Regions from separate parts of the Paenarthrobacter sp. NPDC090520 genome, predicted to be linked through region 2. Evidence: riboswitches for the same ligand, from Rfam matches in the RefSeq annotation. Region 2 holds a riboswitch; each other region holds the start of a gene.

Region 1 (4,168 bases), on a different contig from region 2:
GCCCGCGAACTGCGCCGGAACCCGGTGGTCCCGGGTGATTTCGTGGCACTCGTGGGTGATGTTTCCGGTGGCCCGGACACGCTCGCGCGGCTGGTCCGCGTCGAGGAACGCCGGACGCTTCTGCGCCGCAGCGCGGACGACACCGATCCCATCGAGCGCGTCGTGGTGGCCAACGCGGACCAATTGGTGGTGGTTGTGGCTGCAGCGAACCCGGAGCCACGCACCGGCTTCATCGACCGCGCACTGGTAGCAGCCTACGACGCCGGCATCGAGCCGCTGCTCCTCGTCACCAAGGCGGATGTCAAGGATCCTGCCGAACTTCTGGCCAATTACCTCAGCCTCGACTTTCCGGTCATCATCAGCCGCACGGCGGATTCGCAGGCCTCCGGCATCGATGCACGTTCAGACGACGGGCTCTCCGCCCGTTTGGACAGCGACGCCGTCTCCCGCCTGCGTTCCCACCTCGACGGCAAGGTAACCGTCATGCTGGGACACTCCGGCGTGGGCAAATCCACCATGGTCAATGCCCTCACAGGAGCCGAACGGGCGACCGGTGGGGTCAATGCCGTCACCGGGCGCGGACGCCACACTTCCTCCTCCGCCCTGGCCCTCAAACTGGCGGACGCTCCTTCCGGCAGTTGGATCATCGACACCCCGGGCATCCGTTCATTCGGCCTTGCCCACGTTGATGCCGGCCGCATTCTGCATTCCTTCCCCGACCTGGAGCCCGGCACGGAAGCCTGCGACCGTGGCTGCAAACATGACGCGAGTGCAGTGAACTGCGGGCTGGATGAGTGGGTCAACCAAGGCAATGCCGGCCCTTCCGGCGTGGCCCGCCTGGCTTCGCTCAGGCGCCTGCTCGGTGCCGACCCCCGCCTGGAGGCCAAGGAAACCAAGGAATTGGGCACCGTCAACTGAGGGTCGGAGCCTCACCTCCCCCGGGGCGTGGAGGATTCACGATAGTTTGGTGGCATGACCCAACCCGTTTCCAGCTACAACGATGACTTGCGATTGGCCCACGTCCTGGCCGATTCCGTGGACGCCCAGACCATGGACCGGTTCAAGGCCCTGGACCTGCAGATCGAAACCAAACCCGACCTGACGCCGGTCACGGATGCGGACAAGGCCGCTGAGGAAGCCATCCGCGGACAGTTGTCGCGTTCACGCCCCCGTGATGCCGTCCTCGGTGAGGAATTCGGAAGCAGCGGCCACGGTTCACGGCGCTGGGTCATCGACCCCATCGACGGCACCAAGAATTTCGTCAGGGGCGTCCCCGTGTGGGCAACCCTCATCGCCCTGATCGACGAAGGCGAACCCGTGGTGGGCGTGGTCAGCGCACCAGCCTTGGGCAAGCGCTGGTGGGCGGCCAAAAGCATGGGCGCCTACATGGGCCGCTCGTTGGCCTCGGCCACCCGGCTGAAGGTTTCCAACGTTTCCACGCTCGCGGATGCGTCCATGTCCTACTCGAGCCTGTCCGGCTGGAAGGAGCGCGGGAACCTTGACGAGTTCCTCGGCCTCACCGAGGACATTTGGCGTACGCGCGCCTACGGGGACTTCTGGTCCTACTGCCTGGTGGCAGAAGGCGCCGTTGACATCGCCTGCGAGCCCGAACTGAACCTCTATGACATGGCGGCCCTCGTGCCGATCGTCACGGAGGCGGGCGGCCGGTTCACTTCCCTTGAAGGTGAGGATGGCCCCTTCGGCGGCAACGCACTGGCAACCAACTCGATCCTGCACTCCGAGGTCCTGAAACGCCTCAATCCGGGAATCGACGATCTCCTCTGAATTTTCGACGGCGGACACCTCCCTGGGAGGTGTCCGCCGCACTTTATTCGCCAAATCCGCCCTTTCCGCATCCTGCGTAACAATGCGCTTAACAAAGTGGACGGCTTTGTGTCCGGCATGCGGGGTGCCTTAATGTCTACTACAGGTCACGAGTGCCAGCGCTAAACCCCGGTTTGCTGGCCGGCAACCCTCCATTCGCGGTGGGGTGCCCCGGGTGACGACCAGGCCGGTCCGGAACGGATACGGCAAGCGCGGATCCCCCCGCAAGGGGGTCCCTCTTGAGTGAGGTCCCATGAGCACTGTTACGTTCGAATCCACCGCCCTTCCCACTGCCACGCAGGAAGCCGCGGCCGCCAGGCCCCTTGCCGCCGTGACTGGCGCCGAACTGCAGGCGCCCCTGATCCAGGGCGGCCACGTCCGCTACGCCAACCTCGACTACGGAGCTTCCGCGCCGGCGCTGACCATCGTGTCCGCGTACCTGAACGAGGTCCTGCCGTACTACGCGAGCGTGCACCGCGGAGCCGGATTCGCGTCCCAAATCAGCACGTCCGTCTATGAAAACTCCCGCGAGATCGTGCGCGACTTCGTGGGCGGGCGCCCCGATGACTCCGTCATCTTCACCCGTAACACCACCGACTCCCTCAACCTGCTGGCCGGCTGCCTTCCGCAGATCGACGGTACGCCAACCGGCGAAGTCCTGTACCTGGACATCGAACACCACGCCAACCTGCTGCCGTGGCAGGGCGTGCCGCACCGCAGCGTCGTAGCCGCTTCCACGCTTGCTGCGACCCTCGCCAACCTGCGCCACGAACTGGCCCAAGGCGGAGTCTCACTGCTCGCGGTCACCGGCGCCTCCAACGTGACAGGTGAAATCCTGCCCATCGCGGAACTGGCCTCCCTTGCCCACGAATTCGGTGCCCGCATCGTGGTGGACGCTGCCCAACTCGCCCCGCACCGCCGGATCAACATCGCCGAAGCGGACGTCGACTACGTGGTCTTCTCCGGCCACAAGCTGTATGCACCCTTCGGTGCCGGCGTAGTGGTAGGCCGCCCCGATTGGCTCGACGCCGGAACGCCGCACCTTGCCGGCGGTGGCGCAGTCCGTGAAGCCCGCCTCGACTCCGTCAGCTGGGCGACAGGTCCGGCCCGCCATGAAGGCGGATCCCCCAACGTCCTTGGCGCCGCCACCCTGGCCCGCGCCACGCAGGTCCTGGCCGGCCTTGACCAGCAGGCCTGGCACGACCACGAGGCCGCCATCCGCTCCTACCTTGTGGAGGGCCTGCAGGCCATCGACGGGGTCACCGTCCACCAGATCTTCAGTGATTCCACGGACACCATCGGTGTGGTCAACTTCTCGGTGGAGGGATTCGACGCCGGTCTGGTAGCCGCCTACCTGTCCGCGGAACACGGAGTGGGCCTTCGCGATGGCCGGTTCTGCGCACACCCGCTCCTCAAGCGCCTGGGCCTGCCGTCCGGTTCCCTGCGCGCCAGCTTCGGCGTGGGTTCCCGGCTGGAGGACGCCGCCCGGCTGCTCAAGGGAATCCAGGAACTGAAGGGCACCGGGCTGGGCTGGGACTACGTGGTGGACGAGGGCCGCTGGGTTCCGGCGAACGACCACCGCAGCTATCCCGAATGGGCCCCCAACACGCCCGGTACCGCAGGCGCTGCTCCCTGCACCGTGGACTGACCGCACTTTGCCGTGACCCGGCCAGCCCTGCCTTGCTGTAAATTCGTAGGGTACTTCCGGCGTTCGCGGTAGAGGAGTCTGTACACACCATGCGGTCCCAAGACCCTTCCAAGGGTTCGCATCAACCCAGCGGTCCCAAGCTGCACGCGGTCCGGCGCAAGGAACTGGGGCAAAGCTTCCAGGATGGCGGCGAGCACTACCATGTGGTGCGTCCCGGCTACCCTGCAGACTCCGTGGATTGGCTTCTTCCTGCCGGCGCGAAGTCCGCGGCCGACATCGGCGCGGGCACGGGAAAATTCACCACGCTGCTCGTGGACCGAGGTCTTGAGGTTACCGCCGTCGATCCTTCCACGGACATGCTGGCGCAACTCCGCCTGTCGTGCCCGCAGGTCCATGCGTTGGAGGGCACCGCCGAGGCGAGCGGACTGGCGGACTCAGCTTTCGACGTCGTCAGTGTTGCCCAGGCCTGGCATTGGTGCGATCCCGACAAAGCCAGCACGGAAATCGCCAGGGTGCTCCGTCCGCATGGCGTCCTGGGCCTGATCTGGAACCAATTGGATACTTCCGTCCCCTGGGTGCACCGCCTTTCACGCATCATGCATGCCGGCGACGTACACAAACCGGGTTTCCGGCCGGCCATCGGTCCGGAGTTCACCGGCTTGGAATGCCATGTCACCCATTGGGAGGATGCTGTGT
Region 2 (4,168 bases):
CCGCGGCGCCGAAGCTCCGGGGTGAGTTTGTCCAGCACGGAGTGGACCGTCACCGGATCCACAAACCCGGAGAAGAGGAAGCCATCACCGCCAACCGCTTCCCCGGTCTCCTCGAGGTAATCAGCAATCTCTTCCGTGGTGCCGATGATCGAGTCTCCGGCTCCCCCGCTGCGGGCCTGCAGGATCTGGCGCAACGTGGACCCTGGAGGGGCTGCCTTGGAGAAGTGTTCCAGTGTTCCCTGGTTGCTGTTGGTGCTCAGGGTGGGGAGGGGCTCGTCGAGGTCGAACTTCTTGAAGTCGATCACCGAGAGGTAGGAGATCGAGTTGAGTTGGCTGTCGATATCCCGTTGTGTGAGCTCCCGGCGCTGCGCCCTCAGTTCCTCCGCCTCTGCAGTGGACCCCACCACGGTGGGCTTGAGGACGAAAAGGACCTTGACGTCGTCGGGGTTCCTGCCCGCCTTCGACGCCTCCTCGCGGATGGAATCGCGGTAGGCCTTCATGCCGTCCACCCCGCGCGCCAAAGCGATCGCCACGTCCGCGTTTCCGCCCGCGAACGCCTTGCCGCGGGGCGAGGCCCCGGCCTGTACCAGCACAGGTTCCTCCGGTAGCGGGGCCGTATTGAGGGGTCCACGAACCTTGAAGAAGTCGCCCTGGTGGTTGATCGGGTGAACCTTGGTGTGGTCCGCGAACCTGCCGGCCTCCACGTCCTCAAGCACAGCGCCAGGTTCCCAACTGCGCCACAGCCGCCTGACGACGTCGACGAACTCCTCAGCCTTCTCATACCGCAGGTCGTGCTCGATCTGTTGGTCCAGGCCATAGTTCTGGGCGGCGAGGTCGCTGCCCGAAGTGACGACGTTCCACCCGAGCTGCCCCTCGGAGAAGTGCTGGAGCGTGGCGAGGAGCCGCGCCGCGGTGAAGGGCGGGTAGAAGGAGGCGCTGACGGTCGGAACAATCCCCAGGTGCTGCGTGGCCGAGAGCAGGTACGGAACCAGGGCCAGGGGGTCGTGCTTCGGTGCGAAGGATGCGTGGGCCAAGGACACCTCGGCGGTGCCGCCGTAGGTATCCGGAACGGTGAGGGAATCCTCGATGATGAACAGGTCCAGCCCGGATCGCTCGAAGGCCCTGACGGCCTCCTGGTACAGCGCGGGTTTCTTCCAGTCGTAACCCAGGCCGTAGCCGGGCGTCCCCCAGCCTTGGACTCCGAATCCGTGGCCCACGAACCATCCAAAATGAAGCATGGGCTTGAGTGTAGAACTGCTGTGTCCGTTCACCGCGACCTGATTTCATGCGAAGTTACAGGGGGTCGTACTGCGTCAATTATGCTCCCGCGGCGTCACATTTGGACCCCGTTCGGCCCGCCCCGGGGAGGCACCGGTTACGCAACATGACGACGGCGGTGCAGTCGCCAAATGCGGCTTCCCGGCCGTGGATGTTACGTTTTTCTTGAGTAATGAGCACCAGCGTTAAGCCCTGACTTGCTGGTCGGCAACCCTCTCCCGCGGCGGGGTGCCTCAGGTGACTACTCGGCGTCTTCGAACTTCGAACTGCAAGCGTGACTGAGGAGCACCACGAATGCCTGAACCCACTGAAGAAAAACTCTCCTACCGCCTGATCACGGGTCCTGATACCCGTGAATTCTGCGAACGGATCTCCGCTGCTTTGGCCGAGGGCTACGTGCTGCACGGCAGCCCGGCGGCCACGTTCAACGGCGAAACCGTCATCGTGGCGCAGGCCGTGATCCTGCCCGCTGCGGTAGCCAGTGCGGACGCAGCTGTTGCGAGCGCCGTGGACGAGTTGGACAACTACGAGGAAGCATTCGAGGGCCACGCATGAGCTACGCAGGGGACCTGACCCCGCAGGACGCGTGGGCAAAACTTGAAGACGGCGCCATCCTGGTGGACGTGCGCACCGAGGGCGAATGGGCCCACATCGGTATTCCGGACACCAAGGCCACGGAGAACGATCCCCTGTTCATCCAGTGGAACCTCGCCGGCGGCATCCCGAACTCCCGCTTCCTGGAGGACCTGCAACAGCAGGCCCCCGAGGGCGACGGCGTGGAACTCGTTTTCATCTGCCGTTCCGGCCAGCGCTCCATCGCTGCTGCCATCGCCGCTACTCAGGCCGGCTTCACGGCCTACAACGTCCTTGAAGGCTTTGAGGGCGAACCCGACCGTTATGGCGAACGCACCGTCAACGGCTGGAAGAACCGTGGCCTGCCGACCAACCTGGGGAACGACTAAAAGTGACTTTCAATCCTGACGCCGCCGGCTGGAGCCCTGACACCCAGGCCGTCCGCGGTGGCCTTGACCGTACCAACTTCCAGGAAACCGCAGAGCCGGTTTTCCTGAACTCCGGGTTCGTCTACGAATCCGCTGCCGCCGCGGAACGCGCCTTCACGGGCGAAGACGAGCGCTTCGTCTACTCCCGCTACGGCAACCCGACTGTGGCCACCTTCCAGGAACGCCTGAGACTGCTGGAAGGAACCGAGGCATGCTTCGCGACGGCGTCCGGCATGTCCGCGGTCTTCACTGCCTTGGGTGCCTTGCTGGGTGCCGGTGACCGTGTGGTTGCCGCCCGCTCACTGTTCGGCTCCTGCTTTGTGATCCTCAACGAGATCCTGCCGCGCTGGGGCGTGGAGACCGTTTTCGTTGACGGGCCGGACCTGGACCAGTGGCGTGCTGCCCTGTCCGAGCCGACCACAGCCGTCTTCTTCGAGTCCCCGTCCAACCCGATGCAGGAAATCGTGGACATCCAGGCCGTCAGCGAACTGGCCCACGCCGCGGGGGCGACAGTCGTCGTCGACAATGTCTTTGCCACTCCCCTGCTGCAGCGCTGTGGCGACCTGGGCGCGGACGTGATTGTCTACTCCGGCACCAAGCACATTGACGGCCAAGGGCGCGTCATGGGCGGGGCGATCCTGGGCACCAAGGAATTCATCGATGGCCCGGTCAAGCAACTCATGCGCCACACCGGCCCCTCCCTTTCCTCGTTCAACGCGTGGGTGCTCACCAAGGGCCTCGAAACCATCGGGCTGCGCGTGAACCACAGCTCGGCTTCCGCGCTGAAGATCGCCGAGTGGCTCGAGCAGCAGCCGGCCATCAGCTGGGTCAAGTACCCGCTCCTGAAGTCGCACCCGCAGTACGAGCTCGCCACCAAGCAGATGAAGGCCGGCGGAACCGTGCTCACGTTCGAGCTCTCGCCGTCCGGTGGCCGGACGGCCAAGGAAGCAGCTTTCGCGCTCCTGGACGGGCTGAGCGTCATCGACATCTCCAACAACCTGGGCGACTCCAAGTCCCTCATCACCCATCCGGCCACCACCACGCATCGCGCCATGGGACCGGAGGGTCGCGCAGCGATCGGGTTGAGCGATGGCGTGGTCCGGTTGTCCGTAGGCCTTGAGGACGTGGACGATCTCATCCTGGATCTGGAGAAGGCCCTCAAACAGGTCTAACCTTCATGCCATGAGGCATCCATACCGCCGGGCGGGGGCTGTCATCGTCGCGGGTTCCGTGGTGTGGTTGGTGGGGATTTCACCCGTTCCGCAGGTCTACACCACACAGGATCCAGCCGAACGCTTGCGGCTGCTGATGCGTGGCGAGCGGGGCTGGATCATGGGGCACCACCTGGCTGCCGCGGGAACTGCTGCCGTGCCGATGGGGTTCGCAGCCTTCGCCCGGGCGCTGCCTGGCGGAACGGCCAAGACCTTCGCGCGTGCGTCCGCTGCAGCATTGCTGGCGGGCGCACCGCTGTTTGTCTACAGCCTGTCGCGCAGGGCATCGGACCTTGAGCGTTTCGCCTACCGTCGAGGGTCCAACGCACCGTTCCTTGGGTATTCCTGGCTACACATTGCCGGGCTGGGCGCATTGGGCGCGGGCTTGCTGCGTTCGCCGGCCAAGCGCTGGGTAGGTCTCACGGCTTCGGGCGCTGCCTCGGTCTTCGGCATCATCCTCCTGACCGCCAAGGACATTCCGCCGTTCGTCTTCTACCTCACGGAGGGACTCGTGGGGGTTTTCTTGATCGCTTGGGATGACGAGACCGGGTCAGGCCCGCCGGACCCGGCCGAGGATGGGCGCGGGATCGCGATGGGCGTCGGCTGACGCCCCGCGCATGGTCAACCTGGCGGCATGCCCGACGGCGGCCGCGAGGGCTTCCGGGGTTGGCGGGCTCT
Region 3 (4,168 bases), on a different contig from region 2:
CTTGCGGTTGCCGGGAACTGCGGAACGGCCAAGGCGTTCTTCGAACGGAGCGAGGTCGTCAACGGCGACACACCAGCCCATCCAACCGCCGCCGGCTGCCGAGCGTGCCCGGACTGCCTGGCCGAAGGGTGCCTTATCCGAAGCGGGGTGGTCCAGGACCTCCACCACTTCAAGGTATTTGTTGTCCGCAAGGGGAATGATCATGTTCCGGGTACCGAAGCGCGGGTGCACTCCGCCCCGGACTGCGTCCACTCCCAATGCCGCGGAAATTCGTTCTGTCGTGGCCAGAAGGCCATCTCGTTCACAAGCGTAAGAGACGTGATCCATGCGCATGGCTTCATCTTGGCACTTTGTGATTCGGGTCTCAGCTAAGTCAAGCCTAACCAAGGTGGGATGTTATTGGAGGGCGGCGCGTGGCGTCATGGCGGGACGCCGGAATGACGCCCGAAGACCGAAAAATACTGTCTTCGTCACAAACCTGTGCATTGCCGCGGGGCCTTCCTAGACTGGCCGCAGTTGGAAGCATTCACAATCCACCGAACCCATGCGCCACAAAGAGGAGAACGCAATGTCCCAAGGATGGTCTTTCGAAACCCGCCAAATCCACGCAGGCCAGGAACCCGATTCCGCCACCGGTGCCCGCTCGCTTCCGATTTACCAGACCACGTCCTTTGTGTTCCCGAGCGCCGAGAGTGCCGCCAACCGCTTCGCCCTGGCCGAGCTTGCCCCGATCTACACCCGTATCGGCAACCCCACCCAGGATGCCGTGGAGCAACGGATAGCCAGCCTCGAAGGTGGCCTGGGTGCCCTGCTCCTCAGCTCCGGGCAGGCCGCGGAAACTTTCGCGATCCTCAACGTCGCCGAAGCGGGCGACCACGTGGTGGCCAGCCCCAGCCTCTACGGCGGAACCTACAACCTGCTGGCCCACACCCTGAAGAAGTTCGGCATCTCCGTGACCTTCGTCGAGGACCCGGACAACCTCGAGCAGTGGCGCAACGCCGTGCAGCCGAACACCAAGCTGTTCTTCGGCGAGGTTGTCTCCAACCCGCGCCAGGACGTCCTGGACATTGAGGGCATTGCCAAGGTTGCCCACGAAGCGGGCGTCCCCCTGGTCGTTGACAACACGCTGTCCACCCCGTACCTGATCCGTCCCATCGAATGGGGCGCCGACATCGTGGTCCACTCGGCCACCAAATACCTGGGTGGCCACGGTGCGGCGATTGCCGGCGTCATTGTGGACTCCGGAAACTTCGACTTCGGCAAGGACCCGGAGCGCTTCCCCAATTTCAACACCCCGGATCCCAGCTACAACGGCCTGGTCTATGCCCGCGACCTCGGCAAGGACGGCGCGCTCGGGGCCAACCTTTCCTACATCCTCAAGGCCCGCGTCCAGTTGCTGCGCGACCTTGGCTCCGCGGTTTCTCCGTTCAACGCGTTCCTCATCGCCCAAGGCCTGGAAACCCTGAGCCTGCGCGTGGAGCGTCACGTCGCGAACGCCACCACAGTGGCCGAATGGCTGGAAGCCCATGACGACGTCGAATCCGTCGCCTTCGCGGGGCTGCCGTCCAGCCCCTGGTTTGAGCGTGGGCGCAAGTACGGCCCCCGCGGTACCGGTGCCGTTGTCGCGTTCACCATCAAGGGCGGCGTGGAAGCGGGCAAGCGGTTCGTGGACGCCTTGGAGCTGCACTCGCACGTGGCCAACATCGGCGATGTCCGGTCCCTGGTGATCCACCCGGCCTCCACCACCCACAGCCAGTTGACCGTGGAGCAGCAGGCTGTAGCCGGCGTTACTCCGGGACTGGTCCGTCTCGCGGTGGGCATTGAGCACGTAGATGACATCATCGCCGACCTTGAGGCGGGATTCCGCGCGGCCAAGGGCGCCTGACGCCGGATCTGCCGTGAAATACGGTGGCGCCACCCGGCCGACGATTATTCGCCGGGCGGCGCTGCCGGGTGCTCGTTCATGAACGAAGATGCTCCAAACCGTCACACAGCTGTCACATTCTTCGCCAGAACGGCTGTGTTCTTCCTAGACTCTTACGTATTAGGTCATGAGTGCCAGTGACAGCCCCGGCTTGCTGGCCGGCAACCCTCCTCCGCGGTGGGGTGCCCCGGGTGAGGACCTGGCCTGCCGCATGAAAGGCGGTGGGCAAGCGCGAGGTTAGGTGTCAAAGGAATGACCATTACTGCTACAGCCCTTCCCACATCCGAGGAAGCAGACGGAACCCTCAAGTACGCCCACGTGGGCCCGCTGGAACTCGAAGCCGGCGGCTTCCTTCCCGATGTGGTGTTGGCCTACGAAACATGGGGCCAGCTGAACGCCGATGCCTCAAACGCCGTGCTGGTGGAGCATGCCCTGACCGGTAGTACCCACGTCGCCCGCGGCGCCACCGATGAAGACGGATGGTGGGAGCAACTGGTAGGGCCAGGTGCCACGATCGATACCGACAGGTTCTTCGTCATTTCGATCAACATCGTGGGTGGTTGTAACGGCAGCACCGGGCCGTCGTCAGCGGCTCCGGACGGAAAACCGTGGGGTTCCCGGTTCCCGCTGGTCACCCTCCGGGACACCACCGAGGCTGAGTCCCGCCTGGCCGATGCCTTGGGAATCCGCGCCTGGCACTCCGTACTGGGCGGTTCCATGGGAGGCGCCCGTGCGCTCGAATGGGCTGTGACTTTCCCGGAGCGGGTCAAGCGCTGTGCGGTGGTGTCCGTGGGTGCCTACAGCACCGCAGAACAAATCGCCTTCGCCCAGTCGCAGACGCTCGCCATCCGCCAGGACCCCAACTTCAACGACGGCGACTACTACCAGGGTGCCGCGCCGGAGGCCGGCCTCGCCCTGGCCCGGAGGATCGCCCACATCACCTACCGCTCCGCCTTGGAATTGGATGTCCGTTTCGGCCGCGAACCGCAGCACAAGGAAACCCCGCTCGCCGCAGCCATCCTGGGGAAGCGCGGCCGGTACCAGGTGGAAAGCTACCTCGACCACCAAGGCACCAAGCTGGTGCGGCGCTTTGACGCCAACAGCTACATCGCCATCACCGAGGCCCTGATGAGCCACGATGTCACGCGTGGGCGGGGTACTTTGCAGGAGGCCCTGGGCCGCACGACTGCCGAGTTCTTTATTGCCGCCGTGGATACGGACCGGCTCTATTTTCCGGCCCAGTCCAAGGAACTCGCCGACGCGTTGCCGGGTGACGTTCCGGTGCATGTGATCGAGGCTCCCATCGGCCACGACGGCTTCCTCACGGAGATCGGGCAACTCTCGGCGCAGTTGCGGGAGTCCTTCTTCGCCTGAGCGGGGTACCGGGCAGGCTGTCCAACGGGCATTGCCGTCAGGCCAGCCTGGCTTCCACGCCCAGGAACCGGCCATAACGGTCCACTTCGGCTTCCAGTGCCCGCTGGACGGCGGGCGTGGCGGGCTGGTTCAGGCGGATATCGAGTTCGCAGGTGCCACCGGCGAATGCGTGGCGCCACCAGCCGGCCAGCCTGCCATCCAGCAGGACTACGTGCATGGGGCCGCCGTTTTCCGGGAAGTAGGGTGCCACCCCGCCGAGGTAGTGCCGGGACTGCGAGTAGCCCATGACGTACTCGTCGTAGCACTGGATGAGGTCCACGCGGGGGAGTGCGGCGTCCGGATCTGAGCCGACCTCCCGGGCGGCCCCGGTCCGCTCCAACCCGGCAACATCATCTGCTGCCAGGTGGAAGTCCAGCCCGTCGAGCGGAAGCGAGGCCAAGGCCCCAGGGGCAACGTCGGCGGCTACCTCGAGCCCACGTTTCACGTCCTTCATGGTCAGGCCGGACCACGCCGAGCAATCCTTGACCGTGGCCGGTCCACGGCTGGTGAAGTACCGCAGGGCCAACTGGCCCAAAGCCTGGTCCCGTTCATCGGCGTCCAAAGCGTCAGGTCCAGGCTTGGGTACCCGTTCCCCGAACAGCGCGTACGTCTGCTTGAGGGCACCCCCGGCCGAGCGGATAGGTTTGCCGCTGACCAGGATCCGGCTGATTTCCGCATGCATGAGGTGGTACACGAAGCCGAGTCCCTTGCCCGGGAACCCCGCGTCCTCCAGGACCGCGGAGAGTTCCTCGCGGGTCTTATGGGCGCCACCCGCAACTGCTTCGGCGAGGAGGCCGGAGCTTCGGGCGGCTGAGGCGGCATCGACCCCCG
Region 4 (4,168 bases), on a different contig from region 2:
CTGGCCGAATTGGCTGCCGGGCAGGGACGATCGCGGTAGGGGGCGTGGCGTGGCAGACGGGGTGGAGTTACCCCGCCTTGCCAGGGCCGTCTACGACCATAGGTCCACGGTTTCACCGGATGAGGATCAGCGCAGCGTAGCGGCGATCCGACCGTCGACCAGGACTGCCGCTACTTCCGTCAGGTCAGGCGTCTCCGAGGCGGGGACGCCGACCGCGACGGTCCTGTAAGCAACAGCCGCCGAAGCAGCAGGAGCTGCGTCATCCACCGAGGACAACGACTCCAGGGTCACTACACCCACAACTTCGCGCGGGTGGACGGTTCCAAAGCTATCGCCACGGTCCAGCACCAGGAACGCCGGCTCGCTTGGCCCCAGCGACCGGGTGTGAAGTTCGACGGCGGCCTCCGCCGCTGTCAGGCCGTTCGCCAGGAGATGAACTCCGGCAGGCGCACCGGTGAGGAGCGAGCGGATGGTTCCGTCCGGCGTCGTCGGTTCCAGGAAGCCGAGCGAGGTGAGCCAAGCGTCGTCGAAATAGGTGGAGAGGTAGTTCCTGCCCGAGTCCGGGATGACCGCAACGATGGTGTGGCTTTCATCCAACGTGGCTGCAAGTTCCAGAGCCGCCGCCAAGGCTGTGCCTCCCGTGGCGCCAATGAGCAGCCCTTCCTCCAGGGCTGCACGGCGGGCGGTGAAGATGGCGTCGCGATCGCTGATGCTGAAGTACTTGTCCACCAAGGTGGTATCGAACGCTTCAGGCCAAATGTCCTCCGCGGAGGCCGGGTGAAGGGGGTGACCGGCACCTTCGGTGTATTTGAGTGAGCCGTTGCCGCCACCGTAGCGGGAGTGCTCAGGGTCTGCCGCAATGACCTGGACCAGGCCGTCGCTGGCTTCCTTCAAGTAGCGGCCGGTGCCGCTGATGGTCCCTCCGGTTCCGACGCTCGCAACGAAATGCGTCACCGCACCCTCGGTGTCTTTCCATATTTCAGGTCCCGTGCCGGCAAAGTGGGCGCCGGGGTTGGCCGGGTTGTCGTACTGGAGTGCCAGCCAGGCACCCGGGGTCGAGGCTGCAAAGGCCGCCGCTCGGTTCGCCAGATGGTCCGGGTGTGAGCGCGGCACGAAGTCGGCCACCAGGTGCACTTCTGCCCCGAAAGCCCGGAGCAGCCGGACCTTTTCCGCTGCAGTGGCAGCGGGAGCGAAGATCACCGAACGGTAGCCCAGTTGTGCCGCCACCAGGCTCAGCCCGATCCCGGTATTACCGCTGGTTCCTTCAACCACCGTCCCGCCAGCCTTTAAGAGTCCGGCCTGTTCAGCTGCGCGGATCATGGACAGTGCGGCCCGGTCCTTGACGCTGCCACCAATGTTCTGGAACTCCAGCTTCGCGTAAATGCGTGGCCGGACGCCCACGCCGAGCTTCTTCAAACGGAGCAGGGGAGTGCCACCGATGGCATCGAGGACTGATTCGTAAACGGTCATGCCGCCCACGCTAGGAGGCAGGAAAACGGTGCGCCAAAAACCGTTGAGCAACGCGTCAGGCGTCGCTACACGCGGCTCAACGCGACGCAACGCATCGTCACGCGGGGTACAGGCCGGAGTGGAAAATGACGAATTTGGCAGTCCGTTGACGCGGTGTTTCCCGCGTTGACGCCCCGCGTCAGGGCGTTTGTACATTCCTTGGAGGTGCTCCTAGATTCAGTTCCAGGTCAAGAGTCAGCGCGCCAAGGACCGGCTCGCGCTGCGGCAACCCTCAGGCATTAGGTGGCGGGGTGCTCCGGAAACAGACCTGGCCGCGTTTGCGGCAAGTGAATGTCGACCGGCCGCGCGGCGGCCTCTGAAAAGAGAGAACATGCCTACAAATTCTGTACCCGAATTCCGTTCACGCGTTGTTGGGCTGGAGCTCGACGGCGATGGAGCCCACCCGGCTGCGTGGCGAAAGGCGCTCCACGATCCGCAGGCGCTGTTGGGGGGCTTACGGATCCGTGAGACTGTCCAGGCCGCCGATATCGCGGGATTTCACCTTGCCACGTTCAAGGACACCCGGGCCGTGGATGCCGGCAGCACAGGAATCCCAACGCGTATCGACGCCATTCAGCGCGCCGCGTTCGCAGCGCCCCTCACGGGCTCCCTGGGCCTGGTTCCGGAAGCAGGAACGCTCTTCACTGAGCCATTCCACGTCGCAACCCAGCTCGCCAGCCTGGACTACTCCTCCCAGGGCAGGGCCGGTTGGTTGGTGAACGCCGCGAACCTGCTGGAGGAAGCCCGCTCCGTGGGCCGCACGCCGCTGGCAGAGAACGAGGTCGCGGCCGAGGCAGCCGATGTGGTCCAAGCCAGCCGCAGGCTCTGGGATTCCTGGGAAGATGACGCCGTGCTCCGGGACGTGTCCACGGGCCGCTACCTCGACCGGGACAAGATCCACTACGCCGACTTCGAAGGAGCGCGTTTCTCCGTGAAGGGACCGTCCATCATCCCCCGCCCCTTGCAGGGACAGTTGGTGGTATTTGCCCCCGCAGGTCTCATTCCGGCCGTCGAGGCAGACGTGGCCTTGGTATCCGCAGCGTCCGTTGAGGCCCTTCCGACGGCGGCCCACGCGGCAGCGGCGGCTGGTGCCCAGCGGACGCTCGTGGAGTTGGACGTCATCCTGGATGCCCGTGGACAGACGGCCGCCGAGCGCCTGGCCGAATTGGACTCCCACGAGGAATGGCAGGGCGGAGCCCGCTACGCCGGAAGCGCTGAGGGCTTGGTGGAAGTGCTCACCACACTGTTCGCAGCGGCAGACGGCGTTCGCCTCAAGCCTGCTGTCCTGGACGTCGACCTCCCCGAACTGGCCTACAAGGTGCTCCCCGCGCTGCACAAGACCGGGTTGGTGACGCCACCCAAACCGGGCGCGACGCTGCGGGAAACGTTCCATCTTCCCCGCCCGGCCAACCGCTACGCCGCGGCCTGACCGACGCCCACGCATCACAGAAACCACAAGAGAGCTCACCCATGACCAAGCACCACCGCATCGCAGGCAACGGGCAGATCCAGTTCGGCGTCTTCTTCCAGGGCGTCAACCACACCACGGTCTGGAAGGACGCAGCCAGCGGCTCGCAGACCGATTTCGAATCCTTCCGCCGCGTGGCCCAGACCGCTGAACGCGGCCTGTTCACCGCGTTCTTCCTGGGCGAGGGCCTCCGCCTCCGCGAGCACCTCGGCAAGATCCACGACCTTGACGTCGCAGGGCGCCCGGACGCCCAGACCGCCCTCGCTGCCCTGGCAGCTGTCACCACCAACATCGGCCTGGTGGCTACCCAGAACACCACCTACAACGATCCCGCGGACCTCGCCCACCGGCTGGCCAGCCTGGACCTCCTGTCCGACGGCCGCGCCGCGTGGAACATCGTCACCACGGACAACGCATGGACCGGCGCCAACTTCCGGCGCGGCGGGTTCCTCAAGCACGAGGACCGCTATAACCGGGCCGAAGAGTTCGTCCAGACGGCCAAAGCGATCTGGGATTCCTGGGCCGACGGCGCAATCGCCGGGTCCCGGAACGACGCCCGCTGGCTCCGCGAAGGCAGCATCACTCCCGTGCACCGCAAGGATGCAAGCTTCGACGTCGAGATCACCGGCCGCCTCCCGCGCTCCACCCAGCACCACCCGGTGCTGTTCCAGGCCGGCGACTCACCCGATGGCCGGGACTTCGCCGTGCGGAACGCCGACGTGATCTTCTCGGCGCACCCCGAACTGGAGGACGCGAAGAAATTCCGCGAAGACATCGTCGCCCGTACCCTCAAGGCAGGCCGCCCGGCCGATGACGTGAAGATCTTCCCCGGACAGGAATTCATCCTCGGAGCCACGTCCGCCGAGGCGGAAGAGAAGCACCAATGGGTCCGCTCCCAACAGGTGGGTCCGGAAACGGCCATCGCCTACCTGGAACAGTTCTGGGGCCGCACCCTGGCCGGGTACGACCCCGACGGGCCCCTCCCGGACATCGACCCGGTGGTTGACGTCACCAACCCCACCCGCGGCAACGCCTTCCACGGCAAGAGCGCCAAGGAGCTCGCTGCCCAGTGGCGTGAGGAAGCCAAGGACAAGGGCTTGTCCATCCGGCAGTTCGTCGCCGCCAGGTCCCGCCTCAATGGCCGTGGCCTGGTGGGATCCTACGATGACGTCGCCGACAAGCTTGCCGAAT

The links. A riboswitch is a leader RNA that binds a small molecule or an ion and turns the genes downstream of it on or off. The one in region 2 is predicted to bind S-adenosylmethionine.
Region 1: another riboswitch for S-adenosylmethionine. It lies ahead of ACIQTZ_RS01525 (aminotransferase class V-fold PLP-dependent enzyme); the one in region 2 lies ahead of ACIQTZ_RS21235 (DUF1737 domain-containing protein).
Region 3: another riboswitch for S-adenosylmethionine. It lies ahead of ACIQTZ_RS10065 (homoserine O-acetyltransferase); the one in region 2 lies ahead of ACIQTZ_RS21235 (DUF1737 domain-containing protein).
Region 4: another riboswitch for S-adenosylmethionine. It lies ahead of ACIQTZ_RS21700 (LLM class flavin-dependent oxidoreductase); the one in region 2 lies ahead of ACIQTZ_RS21235 (DUF1737 domain-containing protein).

The regions. Positions count from the first base shown of each region.
Region 1 is NZ_JBIVXM010000001.1:312,336-316,503, reverse strand. It holds gene ACIQTZ_RS01535 (ribosome small subunit-dependent GTPase A) at 1-918, shown strand, start outside; gene hisN (histidinol-phosphatase) at 973-1,785, shown strand; SAM riboswitch class IV at 1,930-2,043, shown strand; gene ACIQTZ_RS01525 (aminotransferase class V-fold PLP-dependent enzyme) at 2,078-3,472, shown strand; gene ACIQTZ_RS01520 (class I SAM-dependent methyltransferase) at 3,562-4,168, shown strand, end outside.
Region 2 is NZ_JBIVXM010000025.1:11,779-15,946, forward strand. It holds gene ACIQTZ_RS21230 (NtaA/DmoA family FMN-dependent monooxygenase) at 1-1,271, opposite strand, end outside; SAM riboswitch class IV at 1,447-1,559, shown strand; gene ACIQTZ_RS21235 (DUF1737 domain-containing protein) at 1,573-1,833, shown strand; gene ACIQTZ_RS21240 (rhodanese-like domain-containing protein) at 1,830-2,240, shown strand; gene ACIQTZ_RS21245 (O-succinylhomoserine sulfhydrylase) at 2,243-3,451, shown strand; gene ACIQTZ_RS21250 (hypothetical protein) at 3,462-4,097, shown strand; gene ACIQTZ_RS21255 (glutamate--cysteine ligase) at 4,041-4,168, opposite strand, start outside.
Region 3 is NZ_JBIVXM010000006.1:236,292-240,459, forward strand. It holds gene ACIQTZ_RS10055 (VOC family protein) at 1-333, opposite strand, end outside; gene ACIQTZ_RS10060 (bifunctional o-acetylhomoserine/o-acetylserine sulfhydrylase) at 545-1,885, shown strand; SAM riboswitch class IV at 2,048-2,162, shown strand; gene ACIQTZ_RS10065 (homoserine O-acetyltransferase) at 2,177-3,298, shown strand; gene ACIQTZ_RS10070 (winged helix DNA-binding domain-containing protein) at 3,336-4,168, opposite strand, start outside.
Region 4 is NZ_JBIVXM010000026.1:44,905-49,072, reverse strand. It holds gene ACIQTZ_RS21705 (PLP-dependent cysteine synthase family protein) at 127-1,470, opposite strand; SAM riboswitch class IV at 1,696-1,805, shown strand; gene ACIQTZ_RS21700 (LLM class flavin-dependent oxidoreductase) at 1,841-2,938, shown strand; gene ACIQTZ_RS21695 (NtaA/DmoA family FMN-dependent monooxygenase) at 2,980-4,168, shown strand, end outside.